Regions from separate parts of the Mesorhizobium sp. P2_D1 genome, predicted to be linked through region 3. Evidence: riboswitches for the same ligand, from Rfam matches in the RefSeq annotation. Region 3 holds a riboswitch; each other region holds the start of a gene.
What was found. A riboswitch is a leader RNA that binds a small molecule or an ion and turns the genes downstream of it on or off. The one in region 3 is predicted to bind cobalamin.
Positions count from the first base shown of each region.

Region 1: linked by a shared signal. The riboswitch ahead of AC1D0I_RS02620 (aromatic ring-hydroxylating oxygenase subunit alpha) and the one ahead of AC1D0I_RS13055 (CbtB domain-containing protein) in region 3 are both predicted to bind cobalamin.
Region 2: linked by a shared signal. The riboswitch ahead of bluB (5,6-dimethylbenzimidazole synthase) and the one ahead of AC1D0I_RS13055 (CbtB domain-containing protein) in region 3 are both predicted to bind cobalamin.

Region 1 is NZ_JBFUDZ010000002.1:21,435-23,690, forward strand. It holds gene AC1D0I_RS02615 (DUF680 domain-containing protein) at 1-179, opposite strand, end outside; cobalamin riboswitch at 691-892, shown strand; gene AC1D0I_RS02620 (aromatic ring-hydroxylating oxygenase subunit alpha) at 1,007-2,254, shown strand.
Region 2 is NZ_JBFUDZ010000006.1:31,407-33,662, forward strand. It holds gene AC1D0I_RS07430 (hypothetical protein) at 1-166, shown strand, start outside; partial or broken gene bluB (5,6-dimethylbenzimidazole synthase) at 283-957, opposite strand; cobalamin riboswitch at 961-1,140, opposite strand; gene AC1D0I_RS07440 (histone deacetylase family protein) at 1,262-2,188, shown strand; gene AC1D0I_RS07445 (exodeoxyribonuclease VII small subunit) at 2,192-2,256, shown strand, end outside.
Region 3 is NZ_JBFUDZ010000014.1:75,247-77,502, reverse strand. It holds gene AC1D0I_RS13060 (aromatic ring-hydroxylating oxygenase subunit alpha) at 1-834, opposite strand, end outside; cobalamin riboswitch at 976-1,172, shown strand; gene AC1D0I_RS13055 (CbtB domain-containing protein) at 1,209-1,388, shown strand; gene AC1D0I_RS13050 (CbtA family protein) at 1,404-2,207, shown strand; gene cobU (bifunctional adenosylcobinamide kinase/adenosylcobinamide-phosphate guanylyltransferase) at 2,200-2,256, shown strand, end outside.

The DNA.
Region 1 (2,256 bases), on a different contig from region 3:
CGGTTGCTACCCTGGGCAGGCGTCTGAGCAGCCGGCTCCGACTTCTTGGTCGAAGCGGTGTACGAGCTGTCGACAGCAGCGGTGGCTGCCGGGGCATTCGAACCATAGTGGTCGCTGTTCGCGAAGGCGCTGCCGGAAATGGCCAGAAGGGCGGCGGCAGTGAGGATAATCTTTTTCATTTTTTGGTACTCCAGTATTTCTTATTTTTGCCGTCCGTCTAGCGGCGTGTCTTGGGAAGAAATCGCGTCGTTCGGACAGTCCCGATGTGGGAGAGCCATCCAGCCATTGCCAATCACGAAGTTGTTCCACGTGGACCAAGAATCCACCACTTGAAATTGTGCCACGGGTTTCCACACTCAATGTTTTTCTAAGTTATATCAAATAGTTGTACGAAGTAGGCACCCCGATCACCAACTGTGTCGGAGGCCCAGCGTTCACACGTCCTGCACGCACCGTCAACAGAAACGAACCGTTCGGTTCGATTTTAGCGGCAGCTAATAGTCACTTTTCGATACCTTTGACCTTTTTTGCTTCCTGGCAAGGGGTCGGATTCGGCTAGATTGGAGCCGGCTATGGTTACCCAAGAGAAAGGCTTCCGCTTCGCGATCGCCGACCGGAACGTTTCGCAAGCGTGTCGCGCCGCATGGATACGATGTCGTTTTCATGCCGATGACGCGCCCGCGATCGTGATTAGATCATGTCATCTCAGGTGCCGCTTCGTGACGACGAGGCGGAGAATTGGGAAGCCGGTCAGAATCCGGCGCTGCCCCCGCAACGGTGGTGGAGTTCAAGTCGCAACGGGAGACCACTGGGCAAACGCCTGGGAAGGTGTCGCGATGGTCCGCAAGGACAACTCCAGAGCCCGGAAACCAGCCCGAGATGTCTAGACTCGACTGATCGCGGTGGGCGGTCAAGAGGCGGATAGTGCATGTCCGGCGCATCGCCGGCCTGCGTCCAATCCTTCCTCCGTCACCACCAGTTCAGTCCTTAGAAACGAGGACAGGACATGGATGCTCGCAACGACATGCTGAGGCTCTTGAGTGGCCGGCGGCAAGGCTTTTCACTGGAACAGCCCTTCTACACCGATCCAGACTATTTCAAGCTCGACATGGAGCTGATCTGGTATCGCGACTGGCTGTTCATCGGTCATGATTGCGAGCTGCCGAAGCCGGGCAGCTACATCACGGCGCAGATTGGCGACTATCCAGTCGTGCTTGTCCGCGACCAGAAGGGCAATATCAACGCCTTCCACAATTCCTGCCGCCATCGCGGCAGCCGCGTCTGCAATTCCGACAAAGGCACGGCGGCAAAGCTGGTCTGCCCCTATCACCAATGGACCTACGAGCTGGACGGAAGGCTCTTGTTTGCCAGGCAGATGGCCGACAGTTTCGACAAGAGCCAGTTCGGCTTGAAGCCAGTCGCCTGCCAAAGCGTCGGTGGCTACATTTTCATCTGCCTTGCCAAGGAGCCGGCGGATTTCGCACCGATGCGCGCAATGATCGAGCCCTACCTTTTGCCGCACCGGCTGCGCGAAGCCAAGGTGGCGTTCGAGTCGACCACTGTCGAGAAGGGCAACTGGAAGCTGGTCTGGGAAAACAACCGCGAGTGCTATCATTGCGCCGGCAATCATCCGGAGCTCTGCAAGACGTTTCCAGAGGCACCCACGGTGACCGGCGTGCAAGGCGCCGACAGCGACCCGGAAATGCTTGCGCACTGGGCGAAATGCGAAGCGGCCGGCCTGCCGAGCAAATTCCGCATCGACCCGGCCGGACAGTACCGCGCCACCCGCGCGCCGCTGCTGCGCGATGCCGTCAGCTACACGATGACGGGAAAGCGTGCAGTCAAGAAGAACCTGTCCGACGGCGTTTCAACCGACCGCATCGGCTCCTTGCTGCTCTATCACTATCCGACGACCTGGAACCACATTCTGGGCGACCACGCCGTCACCTTCCGGGTGTTGCCGATCAGCGCCACGGAGACCGCGGTGACGACCAAATGGCTGGTTCACAAGGATGCGGTCGAAGGCGTCGATTACGATCTCGACGAACTCACACACGTCTGGACCGAGACGAACGACCAGGACCGGCGGATCGTCGAGGAAAACGCCTTCGGCATCCTGTCGCCCGCCTACGAGCCCGGCCCATATTCGGAGCTGCATGAGGGTGGCGTCATCCAGTTCGTCGAGTGGTACGCGTCGTTCATCGGCCCGCGCCTTGCCGAAGGCGGCCGGCCGGCGCTGCGCAGCGTTGCCTAGTG
Region 2 (2,256 bases), on a different contig from region 3:
CGCCTGCCTGATGCAGGTCTATTTCAGGACCATCGAGGGCCAGGTGCCCGATCCCGCCTGGGACGCCCGGCTGGCCGAGGCGTCGTCGAAGTTCAGGGAACTCAAGGACAAGGCGCTGGCCTCCTTCGGCGGTTCGCGCTGGGGCACGGCCGGCGCGACGCGCTGATCGGCAGTGGTCGCCGGCGCGGCATCGAAGCCGTTGAGGCGCGCCACGGTCGATTTGAGCGACGCTTCACCTTGTCCGCAAAAGGTCTCGCTCATGATCAGTTCCGGCAGTGGCAAGCGGCGGCCCCAGCCATGTGCTTCGAGGTCCGGCTTTGGCGCGAACTCAGAAACTCGACCGACGCAGAGATAGGCGACCGGCGTCACATGCTCGGGAATTGACAGCAGGCTTTTCAATGCCTGCGCCTCGATGATGCTGACCCAGCCGACTCCGACACCCTCGGCGCGCGCCGCCAGCCAGAAATTCTGCACCGCGCAGACCGTGCTGTAGAGGTCCATCTCCGGATTGTGCCAGCGCCCCAGTGGCGAACCCTTCGAGCGCTGCCGGTCGCAGGTGATGCAGATGTTGAGCGCGCTTTCGCAGATGCCTTCCAGCTTGAGCTTGCGGTAAAGCGCCTGTCGCTCTTCCGCGATGGCCGGCAGTTCCTGTTCACGCGCCGCCAGGAACAGGTCACGCACTTTTTCCCGTCGCTCGGCATCGCGAATAACTATGAAATTCCAAGGCTGCATGAAGCCGACCGAGGGCGCATGGTGAGCTGCAAGCAGCAGCCGCGCCAGCACCTCATCGTCGAGCGCGGTTGGCAGGAAATGGCTACGCACGTCGCGCCGCGTGAACATGGCGCGATAGACCGCATCGCGCGCATTCTGGTCAAATCCGTCGCCAACAGAGGCGGTCATGTGTTCCGGCATCGCGTGTCCCCTTGCGATTGCAATCCATTTCATCCGCCTGACCATGCGGATGACGATGCCTGCCAGGCCGGTCTTCTGGCTCGGGATCAACCCGCGTCCGGTGCCTTCCCGTCATCGACAGTGGCATTTACCGGCGCGGTCCCCCTTACAGCGTTGGGCACGCCACGGAGTTCAACCGTGTTCCCGATTCTCCCGCTTGCGGCGGGCACCAGGCAGTGGCAGCGACCTTACGCCGAAGCGCTGACGACGCCAATGCCTGCAGCGACACCGATGGACGCATGTGTGATTTTCCCCAGCCATCAGGCCACAACGCATGGCCATCGCGACGTCGGGGCACTAGATAGGGAGGATGGCCACACGTCTCTATACCCATCCGATCTTCCTTGAACACATCACGCCGCCCGGTCACCCCGAGCGGCCGGACCGGTTGCGCGCCATCGAACGGGTGCTCGACGATGAGGCTTTTGTCGGGCTCGATCGCATCAAGGCGCCTGAAGGCGACGAGGCCACCATTCTCTACGCGCATCCCGCCGATTTCGTCGCCCGCGTCCGCGCCGCCATTCCCGACGAGGGCATCGCCCGCATCGACGCCGACACGTCAGTCAGCCCGAAGAGCTGGCAAGCGGCCATAACCGCGATCGGCGCCGCCAACGCCGCCGTAGACGATGTCTTTGCCGGCCGCGCCGACAATGTCTTCGTCGCCGCACGGCCGCCCGGCCACCATGCCGAAAAAACCACGGCCATGGGCTTCTGCCTCTTCAACACGGCGGCGATCGCCGCGCGCTACGCGCAGAAGAAACATGGCGTCGAGCGCGTTGCGGTCGTCGACTGGGACGTGCATCACGGCAACGGCACGCAGGACATTTTCTGGGACGATCCGTCGGTGCTCTATTGCTCGACGCACCAGATGCCGCTTTATCCCGGCACCGGGGCGAAGAGCGAAACCGGCGCCGGCAACATCGTCAACGCGCCGCTGGCGCCGCAGACCGGCAGCGAGGTTTTTCGTGATGCCTTGCTGTCGCGTATCCTGCCGGCGCTCGACAATTTCGCGCCCGACCTGATCATCATTTCGGCGGGGTTCGACGCGCACCATCGCGATCCGCTGGCCGAAATCAACCTGACAGAGGATGATTTCGACTGGGCGACCGGCCAGCTTATGCAGCGCGCCACGCGCCACAGCGGCAACCGGCTCGTCAGCCTGCTAGAGGGTGGCTACGATCTGCAGGGACTGGCATTTTCGGTCGCCGCCCATGTCGGGCGACTGATGAAAGGATGAATGATGGCTGGTGAGACCAACGAAGACGTCAAGGCGATGAGCTTCGAGCAGGCACTCGATGCGCTGGA
Region 3 (2,256 bases):
GCGTTCAGCTGATGTGAGGCCGGTGAAGACCGGCCCATGCGCCTGGCCATCGCGCGACCATGTCTGCGCGCCGGCGCGCAGACCGCCGGAAAACTCCGGCGCGTCATTGTCGGCGTGGCGGGACCATTCGGGATCGTCATGGCGACCCATCAGGCCGCGGCCATAGATCGGCACCAGCCGCGACAGGTCCTTGTGGACGCCTGGACAATGCAGGCACTCGTTGAAGTTTTCCCAAAAGATCTTCCAGTTGCAGTTCATCACCTTGCGCAGCACATGGCCGGTAACAAGCGTTTCCAGCGGCCAGTTGGCGAGACTGCCGGACGCCGGATCGAAGGAGGTTTCCGCCGAGCCGGCGGCGTCCTCCTGCAGATTGACGAAGACAAAACCGCGCCACACGGAGAGCGCCACGCGATAGAGCGGATGATTTGCCTTGTCGAAGCCTTCCGGCAGCGACTTCGACGGCACGCGCACGAGGTCTCCGCGCAGCGAATAGGACCAGGCGTGGTAGGGGCAGGTGATGAGCCGCGCCTTCAGCCGGCCTTCGCCTTCCTGGCAAAGCTGCGAGCCGCGATGGCGGCAAGTGTTGTGAAAAGCGCGCAGTTCGCCGGTCTCGTCGCGGAGCACGACGATTTCCTGCGTGCCGACGCGGAAGGTGCGGAATGAAAGCGGCTGCGCAAGGTCGGCCTCGCGGCAGACGAGCAACCAGCTTTTGTACCAGATGGCGTCGAGATCGCGCTGATAACTGTCCGCATCCCAATAGGCCGACGATGGCAGCGTCGGTTCGGCCCGGGTCAGGCCGTTGTAGGGATCGCGCTCGCTGGCAATGGGCTGCATGGCTGGCTTCCTGTGGACTTGTCAGCCGACACCCGACCACGGGAATTGTCAATTGTTGTGCCGGAGACCCGATTTATCTGGATGGCGCAATCGCGCTGGTTGTCGGCGGAATTTGGTTTGCCGGTCGCGACGATTTTCCCTATAGTCGCGCTTGTCGTCGGTTCCGTTTGGAGCCAAGAGGGAATGCGGTGCGGGCGGACTTGTTGCCCAATGCCGTGGCTGCCCCCGCAACTGTGTGCGGTAGTCCTCTCCATATGCCACTGAAGGTTTCTCTTCGGGAAGGTGGGGAAGGGCGCTGATCCGCGAGCCAGGAGACCTGCCGGCGACAGGAAACTGACTTCGATGCCCTCGGGTGGAGGGTGAAAGGACAAGACATGACTACCGCTTCCGTCTCCCTCGGCGCCTCCGTCTCCTCGCAGTCGCGCTTCATGCAGCTTGCACTCGTGGCGCTGATCGGCATCTTCGTCGTCGGCTTTGTCGGCTTCTCGCATATCGATGCGGTCCACAATGCGGCTCACGACTATCGCCATTCGATGGCGTTTCCCTGCCACTGACGAGGATTTGACATCATGAACCTGTTTCGCAACGTCGTGTTCATCGCGGCGATCGCAGGGCTCGTGGCCGGCGTCGTTCTCGCCTGCCTGCAGGCCTATGCCACCGTGCCGCTGATCCTCAAGGCGGAAGTCTACGAACAGGCCGGCGGCGGCCACCACCATGACCATGCCGCTCCGGCCGCAACCGATACCAATGCCATGAGCACGGCCGCTCCGGCGGGGAATGCCATGAGTTCTGCCGCCCCGGCGCCGGCGGAAGCAGCCGCGCCGGCCGCGGAAGACGAAGGCTGGGCACCGGCCGACGGTTTCGAGCGTTTCGCCTTCAGCGTTGTCGCCAATATCGTCACCGGCATCGGTTTTGCGCTGATCCTGGTCGCGGTTTCCGAATTCGCCGGCGGCATCGGCAATTGGCGCCAGGGCGTGTTCTGGGGCCTGGCCGGCTTTGCCGTGTTCACGTTGGCACCGGGCCTCGGCCTGCCACCGGAATTGCCCGCGATGCCGGCGGCCGATCTCACGCAGCGCCAGATCTGGTGGTGGGCAACCGTGGTGGCGACCGCGGCGGGTCTCGGCCTGATTGCGTTCCGCAAGTCGCTGCCGCTCGCGATCCTTGCCGTCCTGCTGATCGTCGCGCCGCATATTGTCGGCGCACCGCAGCCCGACAGTTTCGAGACGCCGATCCCTGAAGGCCTGCACCACGAGTTCGTGGTGGCGGTCACTGTGACCAACCTGGTGTTCTGGCTGGTGCTCGGCGCCGTCGTCGGCGTGGTGCGCGGCCGCTTCACCGGCACAGCGACCAGCCTGCGCGACAGCTTTGCCTGATCGCAGCAAGCTGACCTTCATCATCGGCGGTGCGCGCTCTGGCAAGAGC